DNA from 2 places in the Lachnoclostridium phocaeense genome. Region 1 is predicted to be linked to the other one. Evidence: predicted binding sites of a transcription regulator. Region 1 holds the regulator's gene; the other holds the start of a gene.

Evidence for each region. Region 1 encodes Rex, which represses fermentation and respiration genes when NADH is low (regulators of the CRP and FNR family bind a similar motif). Its sites were predicted from a motif close to ATTGTTAANTANTTAACAAT; they were not measured.
Region 2: the regulator Rex is predicted to act here: its motif matches at 3,131-3,150, upstream of rsxC (electron transport complex subunit RsxC).

What each region holds. Positions count from the first base shown of each region.
Region 1 is NZ_CAUGIN010000012.1:50,976-56,650, forward strand. Features, by position in the region: gene alr (alanine racemase) at 1-206, opposite strand, end outside; gene Q5911_RS07355 (NAD(P)H-hydrate dehydratase) at 210-1,706, opposite strand; gene Q5911_RS07360 (redox-sensing transcriptional repressor Rex) at 1,841-2,494, opposite strand; gene abc-f (ribosomal protection-like ABC-F family protein) at 2,680-4,599, shown strand; gene Q5911_RS07370 (magnesium transporter CorA family protein) at 4,636-5,547, opposite strand; gene ppk1 (polyphosphate kinase 1) at 5,572-5,675, opposite strand, start outside.
Region 2 is NZ_CAUGIN010000003.1:118,520-124,194, reverse strand. Features, by position in the region: gene rsxE (electron transport complex subunit RsxE) at 1-126, opposite strand, end outside; gene Q5911_RS02285 (RnfABCDGE type electron transport complex subunit G) at 139-723, opposite strand; gene Q5911_RS02280 (RnfABCDGE type electron transport complex subunit D) at 723-1,676, opposite strand; gene rsxC (electron transport complex subunit RsxC) at 1,705-3,027, opposite strand; gene rpsA (30S ribosomal protein S1) at 3,227-4,327, opposite strand; partial or broken gene Q5911_RS14895 (4-hydroxy-3-methylbut-2-enyl diphosphate reductase) at 4,308-4,574, opposite strand; gene cmk ((d)CMP kinase) at 4,591-5,247, opposite strand; gene Q5911_RS02255 (YcxB family protein) at 5,274-5,675, opposite strand, start outside.

The DNA.
Region 1 (5,675 bases):
TCCGGTGTGGCGGCCGCGTAGCCCCAGACATAATCCTTTTCCTCCATGACGGATCTGGCGATCTGGGCTGCCCCGTGTCCGTAGCCGTCCATCTTGATGACGCCGATCATCTTCGTGTCGGAGGGAACCCTTCTTCTCATCATCTCCAGATTGTACTCGATCGCATCCAGGTCGATCCTGGCACAGATCCTGGTGTATTCCTTCATGCTCTATTCCTCCAGTCTTTTCAATACCGTCCCTACTGCGTCTGCCAGATCTCTTGCCAGCACACTGTATATTCCTTTTTCTTCCCTTGCCGCCTCCCCTGCAAGTCCGTGCAGGTACACGCCCAGCACTGCCCCATCAAAGCAGGTCATCCCCTGGGCGATCAGTCCTGTGATCACGCCTGCCAGCACATCGCCGCTTCCGGCCTTTGCCATGGCAGCATTCCCGGACAGGTTCACATAGGGATGTTCTCCCTGCCTGCATATACAGGTCCTTGCGTCCTTCAGCACACATGTGATCCGGGCCTCTCCGGTGAACTGGGTCAGGATCTCCATTCGGTTCCTCTGCAGCTCCTCCACAGGTTTTTTCACAATCCTGGACATTTCCTTCATGTGGGGAGTAAAGACAAATTGATCGTGGGGCAGCCTGCTCAGATATCGGCTGTGCTCCGCCAGCAGATTCAGGCCATCTGCATCCACAACGCAGGGAACCTGTACATTTTCCAGTGTGGTCTGCAGGATACGCCGGGATTTATCACTTGTGCCCAGCCCAGAACCGATGCTGACCACATCAGCCCAGTTCAAAAGCCGCAGCAGCTCCTTCTCATCAAAGAAGTCATAGCAGCGGATGATGGCCTCCGGCAGCAGGGTCTGCAGGATCGTCCGGTTCTCCTCAGGCGTGTAGATCTGCACAAGTCCGGCTCCGGTCCTGTAGGCTGCCAGAGCGGCCAGGTAAGCGGCCCCTGCCATGCCACGGCTGCCCGCTATGATCAGCGCTTTCCCGTAATCTCCTTTGTGGGAGTTGGGCCGCCTCTTGGGGAGCATGGTTTTTATATCCTTCTCCTCCAGCGCGTAGGCAGCCTCCCTGTCTCCCTCCAGCACGGAAGTGTCGACTCCGATATCTGTCACGGTTACCTCGCCGGCATAATCTCGCCCGGGGTAGAGGACGCAGCCCAGCTTTGCGCACTGGAAACTCACTGTCAGATCTGCTCTAAATGCGCTGGTAGCTACTTCTCCGGTAGTGGTGGAAACTCCTGACGGCACATCCACCGCCAGCTTTACGCCTCCGGAGCGGTTCATGGCCTCTATGCAGGCCAGATAATCTCCCTCCACACGCCGGCTTAATCCTGCTCCGAATACAGCATCTATCAGTATACTATATTCTCCCTCTTCAAAAGAGTTTCCTACCGTCCCTCCGGCCTCTCTGAAAAGCTCCATCTGCCGCAGCGTCTCCTCTGTACAGTGGTCCGGGTTCCCGGCCATCACTGCAGTCACGCAGCCGCCTTTTTCCAGCAGCAATCTTGCGATGGCAAAACCGTCACCCCCGTTGTTTCCTGAGCCGCACACCACACAGACGTTGGACAGATCCATTTTCCTCTCCATCACGGTCTCCACAAAGGTGCGGGCCGCCCGCTCCATCAGGATCAGCGACGGGATCTTCTTTTCCCGTATCGTATAGCTGTCCGCCGCTTTCATCTGTCTTCCATCAGGCAAAAATAGCATAAAATCACCTTCCTTCCCCATGGCGTAAACAGGACACGCCGCCCGGCTGCCGGCTTTGCGGCCTACGGCAACGCAAAAGACGTGTAAAGAAGGCCTGCCTTACACACGCCGGCTTTACACGTCACAAAGTCCTGTTACTTCTCTGATTTTTTCTGTTCCTCATTGTATCTGCTGATATTGTAGGACAGCCTCATCAGGCTCTCTGACAGGTGGACATTTTCAACGATCACATCATCCGGAAGATTGAGATCCGTATGTGCGAAGTTCCATATTGCCTTTACTCCGTACGCCACCAGCTGGTTGGCAACCTCGATCGCCTTTGTTTTCGGGATCGTCAGGATGCCGATCTCTATATTGTTTTCCGTAACAAACGCTTCCAGCTCATCCATCATATGGATGGGAACGCCACGGATTGTCATCCCTTTCAATGTGGGGTTCACATCAAAGATACCTTTGAGCACAAAACCTCGTTTTTCGAACGCTGCATAGTTTGCCAGCGCATGTCCAAGATTACCTGCCCCGATAATGACCATGTCATGGTCTTCCTCCAGGCCAAGTATCTTACCTATCTCTGTGTAGAGATATTTTACATTATATCCATACCCCTGCTGACCGAAGCCGCCGAAGTTGTTCAGATCCTGCCGTATCTGGGATGCTGTCACATGCATTTTCTTGCTGAGATCATTGGAGGAAATGCGCTCCACGCCATTCTCCAGCAGCTCCCCTAAATAGCGGTAATATCTTGGAAGTCTACGTATGACTGCCTGCGAAATTTCTCTGCCTTCCACTTTATCCACCTTCCATTTCAGTTTCTCAGATTTATTATATAGAATTGTTACAATAAAGTCAATTTATTGTTCCTAAAAGTTCTGCAAATCAGAAACCTCCGTCTTCTGGAAATTGACACGCCACGGGTTCCCCGATATAATAGATAATGCTGTAAAATACGCGGCTTTTACACAGGAGGTACACCATGATACTGGCATGTCACAATATAGAAAAATCATTTGGGGAAGAAGTCATTGTAAAGGACGGCTCCTTCCATATCGAGGATCACGAAAAGGCGGCTCTCGTTGGCATCAACGGGGCCGGAAAATCCACTATCCTGAAAATGATCGTGGGGGAACTGCCCCTGGACGGTGGAACGGTCACCCTGGCCAAGGGTAGTACCCTGGGCTATCTGGCCCAGCACCAGGATCTGACAGGGGGGAACACCATCTACGAGGAGGTAAAGACTGCCAAAGCCCAGATCATTGCCATTGAAAAAGAAATACGGCAGATTGAGGCGGATCTTCCCTCCCTGCAGGGCGATGCCCTCACAGAGAGACTGAACACATATCACCGCCTCACGGAGCAATTTGAACGGGAAAACGGGTACGCCTACGAGAGTGAGATCACCGGCGTCCTCAAGGGTCTGGGCTTTGGCGAGGAGGATTTTTCCAAGGATGTAGACACACTCTCCGGCGGCCAGAAGACCCGGGTCTCCCTGGGAAAACTTCTTCTCACCAGACCGGATGTGCTGCTCCTGGACGAGCCCACCAACCACCTGGACTTAAATTCCATCTCCTGGCTGGAGACCTATCTTCTGAATTACCCCGGGGCCGTGCTCATCGTATCCCACGACCGTTATTTTCTGAACCGGGTGGTAACAAAGGTGGTGGAGATCGAGCAGGGACAGCTCTCCACCTACCTGGGGAATTATACTGCCTATGCAGAAAAGAAAAAGCAGATCCGGGATGCCCGGCTGAAGGAATACATGAACCAGCAGCAGGAAATTCGGCACCAGGAGGCTGTTATCGAGAAACTCCGCTCTTTTAATCGCGAAAAGTCCATCAAGCGCGCAGAGAGCCGTGAAAAAATGCTGGACAAGATGGAGCGCATAGAGAAGCCGGCTGAACTGAAAACAGACATCCATCTGACACTGGAGCCCTCCTGTGTCAGCGGAAACGATGTCCTTTCTGTAGAGCATCTGAGCAAATCCTTTCCGGACCAGACTCTCTTTACAGATATCAGTTTTGACATCCACAGAGGTGAGCACGTGGCCGTTATCGGGGACAACGGAACTGGAAAGACCACGCTTCTTAAAATCCTGAACGATGTGCTCCCCGCAGACAGCGGCAACTTTACTCTGGGCGCCAATGTCCATGTGGGCTACTACGATCAGGAGCACCATGTCCTTCACATGGACAAGACTGTGTTCGAGGAGATCTCCGACGATTACCCGGACCTGACGGGCACCCAGATCCGCAATATGCTGGCCGCCTTCCTCTTTACAGGGGACGATGTGTTCAAGCGGATCGGTGACTTAAGCGGCGGGGAGAGGGGCCGTGTGTCCCTGGCAAAGCTGATGCTCTCAGAGGCCAATTTCCTGATCCTGGACGAGCCCACCAACCATCTGGACATCGCCTCAAAGGAGATACTGGAAAACGCGCTCAACAATTATACCGGCACCGTCCTCTATGTGTCCCATGACCGGTACTTCATCAACCAGACTGCCACCCGCATCCTGGAGCTTGTAAACCGCAAATTTGTCAACTATATCGGCAATTACGACTACTATCTGGAAAAAAAGGAGGAGCTGACCGCCGCCTATGCCTCCCCCGCCACGGCGAAAGCAGGGAAAGCCGCCTCCGCTGAGCCTGTATCCGAGGCCAAGCAAAGCTGGCAGGAACAGAAAGAGGCACAGGCCAGGGAACGCAAAAGGCAGAATGATCTGAAAAAGACCGAGGAGCGGATCACCTGCCTGGAAGAGCGTGACGCACAGATCGACGAGCTCATGGCTACGGAGGAAGTCTACACCAACTCTGTAAAATGCCAGGAGCTGGCACAGGAAAAGGCTGACATAGCCGCCCAGCTGGAAGAGCTGTATGAAAAATGGGAGGAACTTGCGTAAGGCAGGCTCCTCCCATTTTTTTGCGAACGTGCATGTTTACAATATTTTCTTTCTCTTGAAGATCAGGATGCAGACGATAATGACGATAAGACTCAGCACGATGACACCAGGATATCCATTTTTCAGCTCCGGCATGTTCTGAAAGTTCATGCCGTACCAGCCGGTGATCAGCGTCAGGGGAAAGAAAATGGTGGATAGCACAGTCAGAAACTGCATATTGTTGTTCTGCCTTGCGTCCACCTGGGATTGATATACATCCCTCACCTGCTGTGCGTATTCCAGAAGGTGGGAAGTGCGGCTCATAAGGCGGTCCGCCCGGTCTGACAGTGTTCCAAAGTATTTGAGCTGCTTTTTGGCAAAAAAGCCATTTTCATTTTCCTCCAGCTCACGCCCCATATCCATCATCTCATCGTAGTAGCTGCGCAGGTTCAGAAGTTTTCTCCTGATGGGCATCAGCTCCTGCTGGAACCGCTCGATCTTCCCCTGCATGGCGTCCTCCTCCATCCCCATCAGGGTCTTCTCGTACTGCATGAGAAGTTCCTGGTCCCTGCTCATAAACTCTGCAATATAATTGTAGATAAATCTCTCTTTCGTCTCACCCTGATGAGTCTTTTTTCTCTTGATCCTGCGGATCAGACGCATGGAAAAGTCCTCGTCATCCACAAGAACTACGTGATCCTGATTGATGAAAAAATAGATCCGGTAACGGCTTCCAAGCACATCCAGCAGCTTGGGAATACACAGGGTTCCCACCAGGCACTCCTGCTGTGTCTCCAGCTTACAGAAGCCGATCTGCCCCAGCTGGATGTCATTTTCGTACTGGATCCCGGCCAGGTCCAGTACTTTTCTGGCGTTCCGGGAGTCTGTCAGGAAGACGGCCGGGCACCCCTCCGCCTCCCACTCCCCCTGGTCAAGCTCCTCCAGCCGCTCGCCAAGTCTCCATATCATGTCTCTCAACACCTTTTCTCTATGTTACACTTTTCCCGCCTTCTCATAGGCCTCCTGGTAAAAATACTCCTGGGAATTCAAAAGCTCTTCGCCTGACTGCGGAACCACATGCCTGTAATCCCCGTCAC
Region 2 (5,675 bases), on a different contig from region 1:
TCCCATACCGATACCGTTCATAGCTGAGGTTGTCACCGCAAGCGTGGGACACATACCAAGCATCAGAACGAAAATAGGGTTTTCATCTATAAGACCATTTTTCAGTCTCTCAACACATGTATTCATCTTTACTACCTCCTAAAACGCATTCTGGAAGTAAGCAAGCGCTGTGTTAACGGCACCTGTCACTGCCCTTGATGTGATGGTGGCACCGCTGATGGCATCGATCGGCTCCCCATCACCGCCGTCTTTTGAAACTGCAAACTTCTCTGTCTGCACACCTACATACTGTCCGTAGAAGGACTCGTTTGTGGCGTTCATGCCAAGTCCTGCCGTCTCGCTGATGGAGAGGAAGGAAATACCGCTGACTGTTCCGTCTGACGTGATACCCACAACGACCTGTATGTCTCCGCCGTAACCTTCACCGTCTGTCACGGTGACAACATAACCTGCATCGCCGCCGTCTACTGCGCAGACCTCATCAACTGTAGCGTCAACCCCCAGATCAGCCGCAGCCTGGGAAGCGATATCAGTATCAACATCCATCTGTTCAAAGGCATCCAGGTCCGCATCCGGGAACACAGCCTGCCATGCCTCTTTCTTCGCGTTCTCCTGGGACTGTGCGATGGGAGCTTTTGTCACCTCGTAGGCAAGTCCGAGAAGAAGGCCGGATACCAGTGTAATCACTGTAAGAATAATTGTATTTTTGATGATCTTATTCATTATTTCTCTCCTCCTTTACCGAACGGTTTTGGAAGAGTAACCCTCTCGATCAGCGGAACCAGAAGGTTACTGATGATGATGGCATAGGAAACACCCTCTGCAGATCCGCCGAAGATACGGAACAGACCTGTCAGAACACCCAGGCAGATACCGTACAGGTACTGCCCCTTCTTGGTGATGGGGGATGTGACGTAATCCGTCGCCATGAACCAGGCGCCCAGCATGAGACCGCCGCCGCACAGATGGGCTGTCAGGTAAGTGGGATCAAAAAATCCGATCTCCGGATGTGCCACATGACCAAAGATACCGACAAAGATCACAAAGGTCACAATGTATGTACCCGGTATGCGCAGATCAATAACGCCCATCAGGATCAGGAAGATCGCGCCGATGATAATGGCGATGACAGATGTCTCACCGATGGTTCCGGGAATGGTTCCAATCAGCATGTCCATAGTGTTGACCTGATCCAGAGCTCCGCTCTTCACATAGGAAAGCGGTGTGGGTCCTGTAACACCGTCATAGACAAAGCTTGTCATGGGGCCGGTGAAGGACAGAAGAAGGAAACATCTGGCACCAAGAGCCGGGTTCATAAAGTTCTGTCCAAGTCCGCCGAAAAGCTGCTTTACGATCAGGATGGCAAATACGCTGCCCAGAGCACCCATCCACCAGGGAGCTGTAGGAGGCATATTAAGACCAAGGAGCATACCAGTGACAACCGCACTGAAATCTCCGATCGTGACTTTTTTATGCATCAGTTTTTCATAGATATATTCTGTAAGCACAGCCGCCGCCGTTGTGCTGACCATCATGATCAGGGCGGGCAGTCCAAAGTTGTACACTCCGAATGCAGTTGCCGGAAGCAGTGCAATGACTACCATGAGCATGATATTGCCGGAGGTCACTTTGGAACGTATATGTGGTGAAGATGAAATGTTAAATGAATTCTCCACGTTTGTTCACCTCTTCCTCTCTTATTCTTTATTTCTTTTTCTTGCGGTTAGCAAGCGCAATTTTTCTCATAGAACCAATGGACTGCTTTAACTGACGTTTTGCAGGGCATACATAACTGCAGCAGCCGCATTCCACACACTCGAGTCCGCTGAACTTTTCAAACTTCTCCTCATCGTGATGCTCTGCGTAGTCTGCCAGTCTGGAGGGGATCAGTCTGCTTGGGCAGGCATCCACACAGCGTCCGCAGTTGATACATGCTGAAGGCTCCATTTCTGCCACCGCATCTCTGGAAAGACAGAGAATGGAGGAAGAAGTCTTTGTGACAGGAGTGTCCAGTGTGAACATGGCAAATCCCATCATAGGACCGCCGGAGATCACTTTCTTCGGCTCCCCTTTAAATCCGCCGGCAGCCTCCACCAGCTCTGCCTGGTTTGTACCAAACAGTACTTTAAAGTTGCCCGGCTCGTTTACAGCATCTCCGCTGACTGTCACGATACGCTCCATAGAAGGAAGCCCTTTTACAACTGCCTGGTAAATGTTGATCATAGTTTCTACGTTGTCCACAACGCAGCCTGCGTCCGCCGGAAGCATGGAGGAATTGATGGCTCTTCCTGTGGTAGCGTAGATCAACTGACGCTCAGCTCCCTGGGGGTACTTTGTCTTCAGCGCCATCACTTCCATACGGGGCTCATCTTTTACCAGTTCTTTTAGTTTTGCGATACAGTCAGGCTTGTTGTCCTCCACTGCAAAAATACCCTTTGCGTTGTCAAACAGGGAAAGGACTACCTTCATACCGCCGACCAGCAGTTCCGGTGTCTCCATCATCCTGCGGTAATCTGCTGTAATATAGGGCTCGCACTCTGCACAGTTTGCAATAATATAGTCGATCTTCTCAGGCTCCTTCGGTGAGAGCTTTACCCTTGTCGGGAAACCTGCGCCACCCATACCGACAACACCGGCTTCGCCGATGGCGTTCAAGATCTCCTCTTTTGTCATCTCGCCGAGCGGTTTCACCGGAGCGTACTCCACTTCTGTGTACTCACCGTCGTTTTCAATGACAATACAGTTTACTTTTGCCCCTGTGGGGTTGAAATGGGGTTCGATCGCTTTGACTGTCCCTGAGACAGACGCATAGATGGGGGCAGATACAAATCCGCCGGCCTCCGCGATCTTCTGTCCCTTTAATACATGATCGCCCACTGCTACAACTGGAGAGGCCGGGGCGCCAATATGCTGAGAAAGCGGATAAACCAGGTTTCCCTTTGGCTTAATTTCAACAATAGCCTTGTCTTTTGCCAGACTTTTGCCATCATCCGGGTGTATACCACCCTTAAATGTCAACAATGCCATCTCTTTTTTCCTTCCTTCCTACTATAATCTGTATATACTATACAAGAAAAACCCGGCTTCTTCTAGTTTTTCCGGCATTTTTCTTGTATATTTCGAAGTACATCTTGTCGCATTTTTAACAATACTGCACATGAAAAGAAAGAGACTATAACATAGTCTCCATCTTTTTATACATTATATATTTGTGCGAAAATACGCTTTACTCTTCTTCTGTCTCGGCTTCAGCTGATGTCTCCTCTGCCTGCTGTGCACTCTCAAGAGCTTTCATGCTCAGGCTGATCTTCTTCTCTTCCTCGTTGAGATCTACGATCTTAGCTGTGATCTCCTGTCCGACTGTAAGAACATCAGAAGGTTTGTCAACGTGAGCTCTGGAAATCTGTGAAACGTGAAGCAGAGCATCTACTCCCGGTGCAAGCTCAACAAAAGCGCCAAAGTCTGTCATACGGGCAACTTTGCCTGTGATGACTTTGCCCACAGCGTAATCTTCCGCTGCGTTTGCCCATGGATTGGTCTCCGGGAATTTCAGGCTGAGCGCAATCTTCGTGTCATGGATATCCTTCACGAGAACAGTTACCTTCTCGCCAACCTGGAATACCTTCTTCGGATTCTCCACTCTTCCCCATGACATCTCAGAGATGTGGAGCAGCCCATCTACGCCGCCAAGATCGATAAAGGCGCCGAAGTCTGTCACATTCTTGACTGTACCTTCTATCCTGTCGCCAACCTGCAGTTTCTCGAACAGCTCTTTCTGCTTCTCTGCTTTTCTTGCAACGAGGAGCTGTCTTCTGTCACCGATGATACGGTTTCTTCTCGGATTAAATTCGCTGATAACAAATTCGATCTCCTGATCCTGATATTTGTTCAGATCTTTTTCATAAGTATCGGAAACCAGGCTTGCAGGGATAAATACTCTGGCTTCATCGATCACAACGGAAAGTCCGCCGCCGAGGATCTGGGTAACGGGAGCCTTCAGCACTTCTTTGTTCTCAAATGCTTCTCTGAGACGCTCATTTCCCTTCTCAGCCGCAAGCCGTTTATAAGTGAGCAGCACCTGACCTTCGCCGTCATTTACTTTTAATACCTTTGCTGTCATAGTATCGCCCGGGTTTACGATCGTAGTCAGATCCACGTTAGGCTCATTGGTATACTCGCTTCTTGTAATGATGCCATCTGCCTTGTAACCTATATTTAAAATGATCTCATCAGGCTTTACGTCGATGACTGTACCATCTACCACTTCCCCGTTACGTATTGTCTTAAAAGACTCTTCCAACATCTGTTCAAAAGTTAATTCTGACATTATTTTGAACCTCCTCAATTATTTTGTTGGGCGTGGATGCCCTGCTGTAATACCTACTGTTTCCACGGACCTTAATTGATTCATATCAAAATCGTCAAGTGTCTGTATGTAGTACGTATTGTTACATGCATGATCCACAATGCCGTTTTACAGCACAGTAAATCGTATCTAAAACAGTTATATCATACCCCTTTTTCGAGATAATTTCAACTAAATCTTTGAATTTAATGTAATTATATGTCGTTTGGAGTTCTGCGTATATTTCAGCGGCAGAGAGCGAGAATGGCATCTGCCACCTGCCTTATAGTCATGTCCGAACTGTCCACCAGCACAGCGTCTTCTGCCTGACGCAGAGGGGAGATCTCCCGGTTCATATCTCTTGTGTCCCTGTCGATGATGTCTTTCTCGATCTGTGCCAGATCACAGGGGATCCCTTTCTCAGTCAGCTCATCATATCTTCTCTTTGCCCTGGTCCGGCTGCTGGCCGTCAGGTAGACTTTCACGTCTGCGTCCGGCAGGACACATGTGCCGATGTCTCTTCCGTCCATCACCACATCCTGTCTGCGGGCCAGCTCTCTTTGCAGGGAGAGCAGCTTTTCCCTCACTTCCGGGATGGCGGAACTTTTGGAAGCCATATTCCCCACTTCCTCAAGCCGCAGCCTGGAAGTGATATTCTCTCCGTTCAGGTAGATCTGCTGCTGTCCGTCCTCGTAGCCGATGGAGACTTCCGCATCCCGGCACGCTTCTTTGATCTTATCTGTCTCCTCAGGGGAGATACCTCTGTTCAGAAAGTGTACTGCCAGTCCCCTGTACATGGCTCCTGTGTCCACATAGATATATCCTTTTTCTTTTGCCACAAGCCGGGCGATGGTGCTCTTTCCCGCACCTGCCGGTCCGTCGATCGCTATATTGTAACCCATAACTTCTGCTCCTTGTTCTGTCTGTTTTAGAGATGCTCTACGCTGCCGGCCTTTGTGCATTTTTTCAGAAGGAATTCTTTCAGGTCCGCCAGGCTGTGTCCCTTTACGCTTCCCTTTTTCAGAGCGATGAACCCGTCTTTTTTCCTTTTCTTTCCGGCCACCAGAGCAAGGGTGGTATCTGTCTCGTATATGCCTTCTATCTCATCGTAGGTAAACTCCTGAGTAACATCCCCCGTCACGCAGGTGAAACGATCCTCATAGAAGCTGACTTTCACAAGACGCTCTTTCCGGCTGATCTTCTTCAGCTCCGCCCAGCGTTTCTTTGCACCCTCGTAGGCCTTTGTCCTGATGTCCTGGATCTTGAAGGGCCCCCAGGCTTTTGTGTTTCTGTATTTATAGAGAGCCGTGTACATTTCGTTCACAATTTT